DNA from 4 places in the Kitasatospora sp. NPDC090091 genome. Region 3 is predicted to be linked to each of the others. Evidence: riboswitches for the same ligand, from Rfam matches in the RefSeq annotation. Region 3 holds a riboswitch; each other region holds the start of a gene.

Region 1 (3,322 bases), on a different contig from region 3:
GGTCGGCGATCGCGGCTTCGATCTGGGCGAGCAGGTCGCCGGCCGGGTCGAGCGCGGGCGCCGCCCGGCCGAAGGCGTGGGTGGGGGAGTGCGGGTCGAGTTCGGCGGCTCCGGTGGCGGCCAGCAGGGTGGGGCGCTCCAGGGCGGCGCCGTAGAAGGAGACCGAGCCGTGGTCGCCGATCAGGCAGTCCGCGGCGACCAGCGCGGCCTGCCAGCCCTGGTGGGGCGGTAGCAGCCGCAGGCCGGACCGGGCGGCGGCGTCGAACAGGTTCTGAGGGTCGTGCCGGGCCCAGATGTTGGGGTGCAGGACCGCGGCCACGGTGTACTCGTCCGCGGGGAGCCGGCCCACGAGCCGCAGCGGGAGATCGAGGTCCCGGCCGGCCAGGGAGTGTGCGCTCCAGGTGGAGCTGACGACGACGAGGCGTCGGCCGTCGACCGCGCCGAGGGCGGCGCGGTAGGCGTCCCGGGAACCGGCGCTCACCAGCATCCGGTCGTAGGAGAGGTCGCCGACCTCGCGGGCGCGCGGCAGCGCCTCGGGGCAGGAGCGCTCCAGACGGTGGAACTGCTCCCGGTGGGAGAGCCCGACCACGGCGGGGAACACCCGCCCCCGGTGCGTGAGTTCGTTGCGGGACAGGCCCGCGGCGCTGATGGTGTCCCCGGTGGACTCCGGGACCAGCCGGTTGTACCCGGCGCCGTGCGGCAGGACGACGAGCGGGGCGTGCAGTCGGTGCATGGAGGAGTGGACGGCGCAGGCGACCGCCAGGTCGAACCGGTACCGGGTGGCTTCCTGCCAGGTCAGGATGGTGAAGCCGGGGAGACCGCGGAGGTGGTCGTCGAGACCGGCGGCGAAGGCCGAGCCGGGGTTGACGGTGAGGTAGAACCTGATGCCGTGCCGACCGCGCAGCAGGCTCAGTACTTCCAGGACCCGGGTGGCGGAGGTGAGGGTGCGGGAGACCGCCAGGACGCGTGCCCTGACCGGCCAGGTGTCCCAGCGGTCGTCGGCGGGCCACGGACGGGGACGGCGCCCGGCGCGGATCAGCACGCGAAGATCGTACGCATCCGGGCCCGGGTCGGCAGGGTGTTCGAGGAACTCTCAGCCCGCTGCGGTGGCGGTGGGGGATGGGTGGGCGGCGGCGCAGGTGTTGAGGAGGGGGCGCAGGGCGTCGTCCACGAGCCGGTAGCGCACGACACGTCCGTCCTTGTCGCCGGTGACGACGCCGGCCGTCCTCAGGAGCCGCAGCGCCTGGGAGACGGCGGGGTCGCGCATGCCGGTGGCAACCGCGAGGTCGGTGACGGCGAGCGGGCCGGCGCGGTGGAGGGCGAGCAGCAGGGCGAGCCGTCCGGGGTCGGCGAGCAGCGAGAACCGCTCGGCCAAGGACCGGACGTGCCCGGTGTCGCCGATCGCGGCGATCGCCTCGCAGACCCGGTGTCCGTCGATGGTGCGGTGGCCCGCGCGGTCGGCCGGTACGAGATGCATTCGGACATTCTTGCAGCCCGGGCCCTGTGATCCTTGACACCTGCGCAGGTGCGCAGCCTTGCAAGGGTGTGCACGGGCCGCCTACGGTGTTGCCCGCCGTGGTGTTCGGGAAGACCGGTGACGGACCCTCAGGGTCCGGAGTCCGGAGCGGCCCTCGCCACTGTGATCGGGGGGAATCGTCCGTACCCATGACGCCACTGGGCGCCTCGCGCGCCTGGGAAGGCGGGTACGGAAGCCCCGTCAGCCAGGAGACCGGCCACGGCATCTCACGAACGTCATTCCACGAGGTGCTGGAGCGTGATCCCAGGATGACCCTGCCCGAAACCGCCGCTGCCCCGGCGGCACCGTCCGCCCTGCCGACCTTCCGGTGGCGCCGCGAGGACACCGTCCGTACGGCCGGGCTGATGGGGGTGATCCTGGCCATGCACGTGGTGGCGTTCGGAACGCTCATCTTCCTGGTCGCCCCCGAGAAGTACGAGGTCGGCACCCAGGTCTTCGGGGTGGGCCTCGGCATCACCGCCTACACCCTCGGCATGCGGCACGCCTTCGACGCCGACCACATCGCGGTCATCGACAACACCACCCGCAAGCTGATGGCGGACGGCAAGCGGCCGGTCTCGGTCGGCTTCTGGTTCGCCCTCGGCCACTCCTCGATGGTGGTCCTGATGGCCGCCATGGTGGCGGGCGGCGCGCAGCTGGCCGACACGCTGATGGACGACGAGTCCACCACCCACCAGTGGCTGGGGATGGTCGGCACCTCCGCCTCCGGCGTCTTCCTCTACCTCATCGGCGCGCTCAACCTGGCGGCGCTGTTCGGCATCCTCAAGGTGTTCCGCTCGATGCGGGCCGGGCGGTTCGACGAGGCGGAGCTGGAGGAGCACCTCAACTCGCGCGGCTTCCTGGCCCGCATCCTGAACCGGGCGACCCGCTCGATCACCCGGCCGGGCCAGATGTTCCCGGTCGGCATGGTGCTCGGGCTCGGCTTCGACACCGCGACCGAGGTGACCCTGATGGTGATGGCCGGCTCGGGTGCGGCCTCCGGGCTGCCCTGGTACGCGATCGTCTGCCTGCCGCTGCTCTTCGCGGCGGGGATGAGCCTGTTCGACACCCTGGACGGGACGTTCATGAACTTCGCGTACCAGTGGGCGTTCTCCAACCCGGTGCGCAAGGTGTACTACAACCTGACCATCACGGGCCTGTCGATCGCGGTCGCCTTCATCATCGGCACCATCGAGCTGGTCGGGGTGCTGCACGAGAAGCTGGACCTGACCGACCCGGTGAGCGGCTGGATCGCGGACATCTCGCTGGACAACGTCGGCTACGCGATCGTCGGGCTGTTCGTGGTGGTCTGGGCGGCGGCGATCGGGTACTGGCGGATCGCCGGGGTCGAGCAGAAGTGGAGCCCGCAGCCGGTGAGGCCGGGCGCCGGGCCGGCCGAGGGTGAGGACGCGCCCACCGCGCCGGAGGCGGCGCGGTAGGCGGCGGGCGCCGATCAAGCCGCTGAACGAGCCGAACGAGCCGGACGAGCCGAACACCACGACGGAGCCATCCCGGGGGCCGGGGTGGCTCCGTCGCGTTCAGGGGTCAGCGCTCCTCGCGGAAGTCGACGTGCTGCCGCACGACCGGGTCGTACTTGCGCAGCACCAGCCGGTCCGGGTCGTTGCGGCGGCTCTTGCGGGCCACGTAGGTGTAGCCGGTCCCGGCCGTGGACCTGAGCTTGATGATCGGGCGCAGTTCGCTGCGGGCCATGGGTGGTCCTCCTGGGGTCGGCCGGCTCGGCGGGTCGCCGCTCCGGGGTGGCGGTCCCGGTGGCAGCCGGAGGCCGCACACCGAAATGGAAGTCGT
Region 2 (3,322 bases), on a different contig from region 3:
AGGTCGGCGGAGCGCTCGTACGCGGTGAGCATGATCCGCTCGGCGATCAGGGTGGAGAGGGTCTTCGCCTCGGCGGAGTCGAAGTCGATCCGCAGCTTGAAGAAGACGTCCTGAAGGCCCATCACGCCCAGGCCGACCGGCCGCCAGCGGGAGTTCGACGTCCCGGCCTCGACGGTCGGGTAGAAGTTGATGTCCACCACGCGGTCGAGGAAGGTCACGGCGGTGCGCACGGTGGCGTCCAGCCGCTCCCAGTCCATCGCGCCGATCAGGTCGGCGGCGGTGGCGCCGTCGGCCACGTGGGCGCCGAGGTTGACCGAGCCGAGGTTGCAGACGGCGGTCTCGGAGTCGTCCGTGACCTCCAGGATCTCCGTGCAGAGGTTGGAGGAGTGCACGGTGCGGCCGGGCAGCGCGGTCTGGTTGGCGGCGCGGTTGGAGGCGTCCTTGAAGGTCATCCAGCCGTTGCCGGTCTGCGCCAGGGTGCGCATCATCCGGGCGTAGAGGGTCTGCGCGGGGATGGTGCGGACGGCCTTGCCGGCCAGCTCGGCCTTGCGGTAGGCCTCGTCGAAGTCCTCGCCCCAGAGGTCGACCAGCTCCGGCACGTCGGCCGGGGAGAACAGCGACCAGTCCTCGTTCGCGTTGACCCGGCGCATGAACTCGTCCGGGATCCAGTGCGCCAGGTTGAGGTTGTGGGTGCGGCGCGCCTCCTCACCGGTGTTGTCGCGCAGCTCCAGGAACTCCTCGATGTCCGCGTGCCAGGTCTCCAGGTAGACGCAGGCCGCGCCCTTGCGGCGGCCGCCCTGGTTGACGGCGGCGACCGAGGAGTCGAGGGTGCGCAGGAACGGGACGATGCCGTTGGACTTGCCGTTGGTGCCCCGGATCAGGCTGCCGCGCGAGCGGATCCGCGAGTAGGAGAGGCCGATGCCGCCGGCGTGCTTGGAGAGACGGGCGATCTGGGCGTACCGGGAGTAGATCGAGTCCAGGTTGTCGAGCGGCGAGTCCAGCAGGTAGCAGCTCGACATCTGCGGGTGCCGGGTGCCCGAGTTGAAGAGGGTCGGCGAGGAGGTCAGGTACTCCAGCCGGCTCATCAGGCGGTACAGCTCGGCCACCTCGCGCACCGACTGCTCGTTGTCGCCGACCGCCAGGCCACAGGCGACGCGGAGCAGGAAGTGCTGCGGGGTCTCGACGACCTTGCGGGTGATCGGGTGGCGCAGCAGGTAGCGGGACTGCACGGTGCGCAGGCCGAAGTACTCGAAGCGGTCGTCACCCTGCGGGTCGATCATCGCGTCGAGGACGTCGGCGTGCTTGGCGACGAGGGCGGCGGTGGTGTCGCCGATCAGGCCCTCGGCGTGGCCGACCGCGATCGAGGTGGAGAAGGAGACCACGCCCTGGGTCGCGGCCTCGTCGACGATCTCCAGCGCGAGCAGCCGGGCGGCGAGCTTCGAGTACTGCGGGTCCTCGGCGATCATCGACGCTGCGGCGTCCACGGCCAGCCCGCGCAGCTCGGCGAAGTCCGAGCCGGCGTGGCGGCCGCGCAGCGCGGCGGCGGCGACATGGCCGGGGTCCACCTGCGGAAGGTCGACGCTGCGGTCGGTCAGCACCCGGAGCAGAGCGCCGCCCGGGTCGGAGACCGTCGGGTCGGCGGTGGCGGAGCTGGACACCTGGGCGGGCAGGGTGGCTGAGGCAGCGGTGGTCAAGGCGCTCTCTCCTGGCGGCGATCGGCGGCGGTGGATCGAATCACCGGGCCGTTCGGGGCAGGGGAGCACGGCGCGGCAGCCGAACGGCGTCGCGCGACGGTGTCATCCCCGGCCCGCCCGCGAGGCCCGGAAGTACTACTGGTGCTGAAGGCCTCTGCGGGGAGGGCGACCGGCACACCGTCGGCAGGTACTCGGACTCGCGGGCTCGGCTTGAGCCGCCCGCACACCGCTGCGGGGCAGTCCCGGATTCCCACCGGGTTCCCCTGCGTCGACAGCAGGGACGAGCATACATCTAGTGGCGGCTGAGTATGACGGCCCCATATGTAGTGGCGGGCGTGTCGCCGAGCCCGGGCCGCGCGCCCGGGCTCTCAGTACCGGAGGAACACTTTGTACGTGCCGGAATCGCCGGTCGGGGAGCTGAACTGAGCGATCAGGCGGTAGTGCCCGCCGGCCCCGACAGCGTCCGCGACGGCCCGGTTGATGGCGCTCGGCGCGGTGCTGTCGAGGACGACGAGGTTGAACCAGCCGTCCCGGACGGCGGTGACCGTGCCGTCGTCGCCGCGGTGCACCACGCCGGCCCGGTCCTGGTACTCGGTGCCCCGGCGGGCCGAGAACCACTGGTCCGGCTTGCTGACGCTGCCCAGGTAGTACTCGGGCAGTCCCTCGACCTCGGTGAGGTAGCGGCCGCCGTGCGGCTGGGCGTGCAGGCGCAGCACGCTGAGCAGCCGGCCGGAGTCGGGACCGTCCTGGTAGCGCAGGGACGCCTGCTCCAGCCCGAGGGCGAGCAGCACCACCCACACCAGGATGCCCAGCTGGGGGTTGCGGAAGTGCGCGCCGACCAGCCGGGTGATGCCCACGCCGGCCAGCGGTGCGGCGAAGAGCATGCCGAACCCGAGGTGCCGGAACATCACGCCCGGGGTGCCCAGACAGGCGTACAGGACCGGGATCAGCAGCGCCGTTCCGCACAGGGTGGTGCTCAGCGCCGCGCGGCGCAGCCGGGTGGCCGTGATCTCGTCGTCCTCGGGCGACTCGTACATCCGCTCGCGCCGCACGTAGGCGGCCGCCCCGGCGCAGGCCAGCAGCGTGAACAGGCCGCTCCACTGGGCCGCGGAGAGCAGGACCGAGCCGGCCGACCGGGCCTCGTGGCCCTGCGTGGGCGACCAGGCCGCAATGTCGTCCAGCAGGCCGAAGGGCAGCAGCAGCCCGACGGTGCCGACGGCCAGGAGCAGCGCCCGCAGGGCGGCCGGGCCGCGGCCCTTCCGGGCCGAGGCGGAGATCACGGTGAGGGCGAGCAGGGTGGGCAGGGCGACCACGGCGGCGTACTCCGCGGCGACCGCCAGGGCCGCCACCGGCGCGGCCAGCAGCACCAGGGCCACCGGGGCGCGGGCGGTCCGGACGACGATCCAGGCGGTGACCGCGACCAGGGCGATCGCGAGGGCGTCCGGGGCCGCGTAGAAGCCGACCACCACGGTGGACTGCACGACGGCGTACGCGGCGGCGCCGCAGATGGCCACGCGCTCGTTGAAGAGCCGGCGGGTCAGCGAGTAGGCCAGGACGGTGGTGGCCAGGGCCAGGACCAGGCTGACCAGCCGGGCCCCGAAGATCCCGCTCGCGTTGGCGGCGGCGCC
Region 3 (3,322 bases):
ACCCCAAGCGCCTCCCCGCGGCCCGGGCCCGGCAACTGGTCGGCCTCGTCCCGCAGACCCCCACCGACCTGCTGTACCTGGAGACGGTCGCCCAGGAGCTGGCCCAGAGCGACCTGGAGGCCGATCACGCCGCAGGGCCGACCGCCCGGCAGATCCTCGACCGGCTGGCCCCCGGCATCCCGGACGACATCCACCCCCGCGACCTCTCCGAGGGCCAGCAGCTGGCCCTCGTCCTGGCGATCCAACTGGCAGCCGCACCCAGGGTGGTGCTGCTGGACGAACCCACCCGCGGGCTGGACTACCAGGCCAAGGAAGCGCTCACCGGCATCGTCGACGCCCTCGCCGCCGAGGGCCGGACCGTCGTGGTCTCCACCCACGACGTCGAGTTCGTCGCCTCCGCCGCCGACCGGGTCGTCGTCATGGCCGAGGGCGAGATCGTCGCCGACGGCCCGACCTCCGAGGTCATCGTGGCCTCACCGACCTTCGCCCCGCAGACCGCCAAGATCCTCGCTCCCCTGCCGTACCTGACCACCAGGCAGGTCGCCGGGGCCCTCGAACCGGCGGAGGCCGCCCGATGACCGCCCTGCGCATCCCCGGCCGGGCCCGCATCGTCATCGCGCTGGCCGCCTTCATCGGCGTCGTCGCCTTCACCTGGCCGTTCGTCGTGGCCCCCGGGAAGTTCGGCTCGAACTACGCACCGCCGCTGATCTTCGGCGCCCTGCTGGTCCTGGTCCTCGCCGTCGTCATCGCGGAGATCGCGGCCGGCGGCATCGACGCCAAGGCTCTCGCCATGCTCGGCGTCCTGTCCGCCGTCAACGCCGGACTCCGCCCGCTCGGCGCCGGGACGGCCGGAGTGGAGACGGTCTTCTTCGTCCTCGTCCTGGCCGGCCGGGTCTTCGGCCTCGGCTTCGGCTTCACCCTCGGCTGCACCTCGCTGTTCGCCTCGGCCCTGCTGACCGGCGGCGTCGGCCCCTGGATGCCGTACCAGATGTTCGGCTGCGCCTTCGTGGGCATGCTAGCCGGACTGCTCCCACCGGCCCGCCGGCGCTGGGAGGTGCCGATGCTGGCCGTGTACGGGGCGTTCTCCGGTTACCTGTTCGGCTTCCTGCTCAACCTGTCCTTCTGGCCGTTCTCGACCGACCCGAACAGCTCCATCGCCTACCTGCCGGGCCTGCCCTTCACCGAACAGTGGCACCGCTACCTGTTGTTCGACCTGGCCACCTCGCTCGGCTGGGACACCGGCCGGGCCGTCACCACCTTCACGGCCGTACTGGTCGTCGGGCCGGCCGTCCTGACGGTCTTCCGCCGGGCCGCCCGGCGCGCCAACTTCGAACCCACGGTGCGCTTCGAGGCCGCGGACGGCTCCGACGTCCCTCCCGCTCCGGGGAACGCCGCGCGGCCGTCCGGTCCTGACGCCGACCCGGTCTCAGCATCCGGACGATTTGAGCGATTCGCTGTTCAGCTTCCGCCGTCCTGCCCCTAAGCTGGCGGTGCAGCTGGTTCGCCCTGTCCGCCAGGCAGGCGCGTCGCAAGAGGGAACCCGGTGGGAATCCGGGACTGCCCCGCAGCGGTGAGTGGGAACGACCGCCGTCATACGCACTGGGCCCGGGAGGGTCTGGGAAGCGACGGCCAGTAGGTGTCCGCCCTGGGACCAGGGCGGCCGTGCCCGCGAGTCCGAAGACCTGCCACTGCCCGTGCGCGACCGTTTCGCGCGCGGCAATCCGGTGACCTCGTGGGCGGGTCGGCGTTCATACCAGGCGGAGCTGCGTCCACGTGCGGGCGTCCGTCCGGTTCGTCACCCCTTCGCGCCTTCGTGCCGTCACCGGGCACCAAGAGGAATCAGGCTCGCGAAGGAGAGTCCCTTGACAGCGCAGTCCGCAGCCGCGGCGACCGTGGCCACCGTGTACGGCTACCCCCGGCAGGGCCGTAACCGGGAACTGAAGAAGGCGATCGAGGGGTACTGGAAGGGCACAGTCACCTCGGAGGCGCTGCTGACCGCCGCTGCCGGCCTGCGCCGGGAGAACTGGGCCCAGCTTGCCGAGTCCGGGGTCCAGGAGGTCCCGACCGGTGACTTCTCGCTCTACGACCACGTGCTGGACACCACCGTGGCCGTCGGCGCGATCCCGGCCCGCCACCGGGAGGCCGTCGAGGCCGACCCTCTGGACGGCTACTTCGCCATGGCGCGCGGCACCCAGGACGTCGCGCCACTGGAGATGACCAAGTGGTTCGACACCAACTACCACTACCTGGTGCCCGAGTTGGGCCCCGACACGGTGTTCGCCGCGAACCCGGCCAAGGCGGCCGCCGAGCTGCGCGAGGCCCTGGTTCTCGGCCACGCCGCCCGCCCGGTGCTGGTCGGCCCGATCACCTACCTGCTGCTCGCCAAGCCGGCGCCCGGCGTCGCGGCCGACTTCCAGCCGATCACCCTGCTGGACCGGCTGCTGCCCGTCTACGCCGAGTTGCTCGCCCACCTGCGGGCGGCGGGCGCCGCATGGGTCCAGCTGGACGAGCCCGCGCTCGTCCAGGACCGCACCCCGGCCGAACTGAACGCCGCCGCCCGCGCCTACCGCGAGCTGGGCGGCCTCACCGCCCGGCCGAAGCTGCTGGTGGCGAGCTACTTCGACCGCCTCGGCGAAGCCCTGCCGGTGCTCGCCAAGGCCCCGGTCGAGGGCCTGGCGCTGGACTTCACCGGCCCGGCCGCCGCCAACCTGGACGATCTCGCCGCAGTCGGGGGCCTGCCGGGCAAGCGCCTGGTCGCCGGGGTCGTCGACGGCCGGAACATCTGGATCAACGACCTCGGGAAGTCGCTGGCCACCCTCGCGACGCTGCTCGGTCTCGCCGACCGGGTCGACGTCGCGCCGTCCTGCTCCCTCCTGCACGTGCCGATCGACGCCGCGGCCGAGCGCGACGTCGACCCGCAGATCGCCCGCTGGCTCGCCTTCGCCAAGCAGAAGGCCGCCGAGGTCGCCCTGCTGGCCCGCGGGCTGCGGGAGGGTACTGGCGCGATCACCGCCGAACTCGCCGCCAACCGCGCCGACCTGGCCTCCCGCGCCACCTCCCCCATCACCCGTGACCCGGCCGTACGGGCCCGTGCGGCCGCCGTGGGCGCCGACGACACCCGCCGCGCCCAGGCCTACCCGCAGCGGGCCGAGGCCCAGCGCGCCCGGCTGGGCCTGCCGCTCCTTCCCACCACCACCATCGGCTCGTTCCCGCAGACCGCCGAACTGCGGCTCGCACGGGCCGACCTGACGGCGGGCCGGATCGACGCGGGGGCGTACCGGGAGCGGATGGAGGCCGAGGTCCGCGAGGTCATCGCCTACCA
Region 4 (3,322 bases), on a different contig from region 3:
GGTAGCCGCCGCAGACGCCGAGCACCGGCTGTCCGGCCGCGGCCCGCGCCCGGAGGGCCGATTCCAGCCCGCGCTCGCGCAGCCAGGCCAGGTCGGCGACGGTGGCCCGGGTGCCGGGCAGCACCACCAGGTCGGCGTCGGCCAGCTCCTCCGGGCGGGTGGCCCAGCGGACCAGCACGCCCGGCTCCTGGGCCAGCGCGTCCACGTCGGTGAAGTTGGAGAGCCGGGGGAAGCGCACCACGGCCACCCGGAGCACGTCCCGGCCCACCGGCCCGCGGCCCTCGGTGCGGTCCACCACGGTGGTGAGGTCGAGCGAGTCCTCGGCGTCCAGCCAGAGCCCGGACAGCATCGGCAGGGTGCCCAGCACCGGACGGCCGGTCAGCTCGCGCAGCATCTCCAGCCCGGGGGCGAGCAGCCGTGCGTCGCCGCGGAACTTGTTGACGAACCAGCCGGCCACGTGGCGCTGGTCCTCCGCGGAGAGCAGCGCCAGCGTCCCGTACATCGCCGCGAACACGCCGCCGCGGTCGATGTCCCCGACCACGACGACCGGCAGCCCGGCGGCGGTGGCCAGGCCCATGTTGGCGATGTCCCGGTCCCGCAGGTTGATCTCGGCCGGCGAGCCGGCGCCCTCGCAGACCACCACGTCGTAGCGGCGGCGCAGGTCGGCCAGGCACTCCAGGGCCCGCTCCAGCAGGACGGGCTTGCGCTCGCGGTAGTCCAGCGCGCCGACCTCGGCGACCGGCCGGCCCAGCAGCACCACCTGGCTGCGGCCGTCCGCGCCGGGCTTGAGCAGCACCGGGTTCATCGCCGCCTCGGGCTCGACCCGGGCCGCCTGCGCCTGCATCGCCTGGGCCCGGCCGATCTCGGCGCCGTCGGCGGTGACGAACGAGTTCAGCGACATGTTCTGCGCCTTGAACGGCGCGACACTGACGCCCTGCCGGGCCAGCCAGCGGCAGATGCCCGCGGTGACCACGCTCTTGCCCGCGTCCGAGGTCGTCCCGGCGACCAGCAGCGCGTTGCTCATGCCCTTCCCCTCCTGCCCAGGACCGCCCGGAGCAGCAGGTGCCCCGCGACCGTCGTACCCAGGGCCAGCGCGCCCACCCGCCGGGAGAGCTGACAGGCCCGTTCGATGTCGTCCACCCCGACCGGCCGCAGCTCCGCACCGAGGACCGGCCGGTGCTCGACCCGGTCGCCGTAATGGAGCGTGCCTCCCAGGCGGACGCCGATGGCGCCGGCGAAGGCCGCCTCGGCCTGGCCCGCGTTGGGGCTGGGGTGCGCGGAGCCGTCCCGGCGCCAGACCCGCCAGGCGGTCCGGGGTTCGGGCGCGGCGGCCACCGTGAGCAGCGCGGTCAGCCGGGCGCCCGGCCAGCCCGCCACGTCGTCCAGCCGGGCCGAGGCCCAGCCGAAGCGGGTGTGCCGCGGCGAGCGGTGGCCGACCATCGCGTCCAGGGTGTTGACGGCGCGGAAGGCGAGCAGCCCGGGCGTGCCCGCGACGGCGCCCCAGACCAGCGCGTTCACCACGGCGTCGGCGGTGTTCTCGGCGACCGACTCGACCACGGCGCGGGCCACCTGCTGCTCGTCCAGCGCGCTCGGGTCGCGCCCGCACAGGTGCGGCAGCCGGGCCCGGGCCGCCGTCAGGTCGCCCGCGGCGAGCGAGCGGCCGATGGTCCGGGCCTCCCGGGTGAGCGAGGTGCCGCCGAGCACCGTCCAGGTGGCGGCGGCGGCCAGCGCGGCCCGCCCGGGCAGGCGCCGGCCCAGCAGGCGCTCGGCGGCCAGCGCGCCGGCCGTGACGGTGCCCACGCAGAGTGCGGTGTAGGCGGCGCCGACGGCGCGGTCGTCGCGCCAGATCCGGCGTTCCAGGCGGCCGGCCGCGCTGCCGAAGAGCGCCACCGGGTGGCCGCGGCGCGGGTCGGCGAACCGGGCGTCGGCGAGGCTGCCGGCGACGGCGCCCAGGGCGAAGGCGGCGGCGCGGGTCAGCGGGCGCACGGCAGGCAGCGGAGGTCTCGGTGGGGCTGGGCAGCCTGCATCGCGTGCGTGTCCTCACTCAGGGTCCGCGCCCTGGATCGACGTACCGGGGGCGAGAGTCTCCTGGCTTCCGGGTCGAACGCACGGCCGCGCCTTCCAGCGGCTTCTGACGGCCTGCCGGTGGGCCGCTCCTGCCCGTCGGCGGGCAAGGAGGGCTTTGTCGGACGTGCTCCCCGGTGACAGTGGCGGGACCGCGCCGGACTCGCACCGGCTTCCTCTGCATGCCTCCGTATTGGCTGAAGGATCCCATCACGCGGCCGAACCGCGAGTCAACCAAGGTCGCGGAGGGGTTGGTCACACGGCCTCACGCCGCCGCACCCCCGTTTTCACCGTTCCCGACCACGTCGCTATCTCCGATCATGACTGCCGCAGGGGCATGACAGGCTGTGGGATCGTCCATCCGCCTGGAGGTACCTCCAGGCCCGCTTCGTGCGTTCGGCGGCTGGGGCGCCGATGGACCAAACCCCTACGGTCGGCGCATGCGACGCAGACAGCCACCCGCCCTGCCGCCGGTGCCCTTCTCCCCGGCGGCCGCCCGTGCGCACCGCGCCGGCCTCGGCCTGACCCCCGAGCAGGTCGCCGAGGGAATGGCCGCGCACGGGATCCGGCTGCTGCCCGCCCATGTGCTCGGCTGGGAGAGCGGCGGGCTGCGCCCGACCGAGGAGGAGTTCATCGCCCTCGCCCGGGCGCTCTGGTGCCCGCCCGCCCAGCTGATGGGCGCCCACCCGGCCCGGCTGCGGGACTTCCGGGTGGCCCGGGAGCTCAACCAGGAGGCCGCGGCCCGCCGGATCGGCGTCCCGCTGCGGCACTACCAGCAGGCCGAGGCGGCCGACCGCTGGGACGGCGACGAGGCGCAGACCCACGCGCTCGCCCAGGTGCTCGGGCTGCGGCTGCGCGAGCTGGTCGCGGTGACGGGCCGTCGGGAGGAGCTGGACCAGCGGCTGAAGCAGTGCGTGGACGGGCGCTGGCAGGCGCACGTCCGTGCGATCGGCCGGATCGTGCCGGTGCACGAGGAGGACCTCGCCGCCGTGCTGACGGCGCTGCAGAGCGAGTACCAGGTCTCCTCGCACTGGGGCGCCGGCAGCTGGGGCTCGCCGGCCCCGGCGGCCGGGCCCGCCGTCACCCGGGACCGGCCGGCCGGCGAGCGGTTCTGGGAGCTGCTCGCGCGGCGGCAGCCCGACATCCCGGTGTGACGGCCGGGCCCTGCCCCCCGGCGCCCGGCCGCCCGCCCGGGGGCCCGGCCGCCCGCCCCGGGCCCGCCGGCCGCCCCGGCGTGACCCGGACGGCCGCGTCCGGT

What was found. A riboswitch is a leader RNA that binds a small molecule or an ion and turns the genes downstream of it on or off. The one in region 3 is predicted to bind cobalamin.
Region 1: it holds a riboswitch for cobalamin, as region 3 does, so the genes downstream of both, ACIPSC_RS01945 (HoxN/HupN/NixA family nickel/cobalt transporter) here and metE (5-methyltetrahydropteroyltriglutamate--homocysteine S-methyltransferase) in region 3, are expected to answer to the same signal.
Region 2: it holds a riboswitch for cobalamin, as region 3 does, so the genes downstream of both, ACIPSC_RS10965 (ribonucleoside-diphosphate reductase subunit alpha) here and metE (5-methyltetrahydropteroyltriglutamate--homocysteine S-methyltransferase) in region 3, are expected to answer to the same signal.
Region 4: it holds a riboswitch for cobalamin, as region 3 does, so the genes downstream of both, ACIPSC_RS19625 (cobalamin biosynthesis protein) here and metE (5-methyltetrahydropteroyltriglutamate--homocysteine S-methyltransferase) in region 3, are expected to answer to the same signal.

What each region holds. Positions count from the first base shown of each region.
Region 1 is NZ_JBIVDY010000001.1:435,025-438,346, reverse strand. It holds gene ACIPSC_RS01955 (hypothetical protein) at 1-1,042, opposite strand, end outside; gene ACIPSC_RS01950 (ArsR/SmtB family transcription factor) at 1,094-1,477, opposite strand; cobalamin riboswitch at 1,560-1,753, shown strand; gene ACIPSC_RS01945 (HoxN/HupN/NixA family nickel/cobalt transporter) at 1,786-2,955, shown strand; gene rpmG (50S ribosomal protein L33) at 3,062-3,226, opposite strand.
Region 2 is NZ_JBIVDY010000005.1:249,113-252,434, reverse strand. It holds gene ACIPSC_RS10965 (ribonucleoside-diphosphate reductase subunit alpha) at 1-1,658, opposite strand, end outside; cobalamin riboswitch at 1,859-1,999, opposite strand; gene ACIPSC_RS10960 (glycosyltransferase family 39 protein) at 2,063-3,322, opposite strand, start outside.
Region 3 is NZ_JBIVDY010000003.1:348,564-351,885, reverse strand. It holds gene ACIPSC_RS07105 (ABC transporter ATP-binding protein) at 1-578, shown strand, start outside; gene ACIPSC_RS07100 (ECF transporter S component) at 575-1,483, shown strand; cobalamin riboswitch at 1,481-1,705, shown strand; gene metE (5-methyltetrahydropteroyltriglutamate--homocysteine S-methyltransferase) at 1,863-3,322, shown strand, end outside.
Region 4 is NZ_JBIVDY010000010.1:240,202-243,523, forward strand. It holds gene ACIPSC_RS19620 (cobyric acid synthase) at 1-1,024, opposite strand, end outside; gene ACIPSC_RS19625 (cobalamin biosynthesis protein) at 1,021-1,986, opposite strand; cobalamin riboswitch at 2,082-2,244, opposite strand; gene ACIPSC_RS19630 (XRE family transcriptional regulator) at 2,505-3,218, shown strand.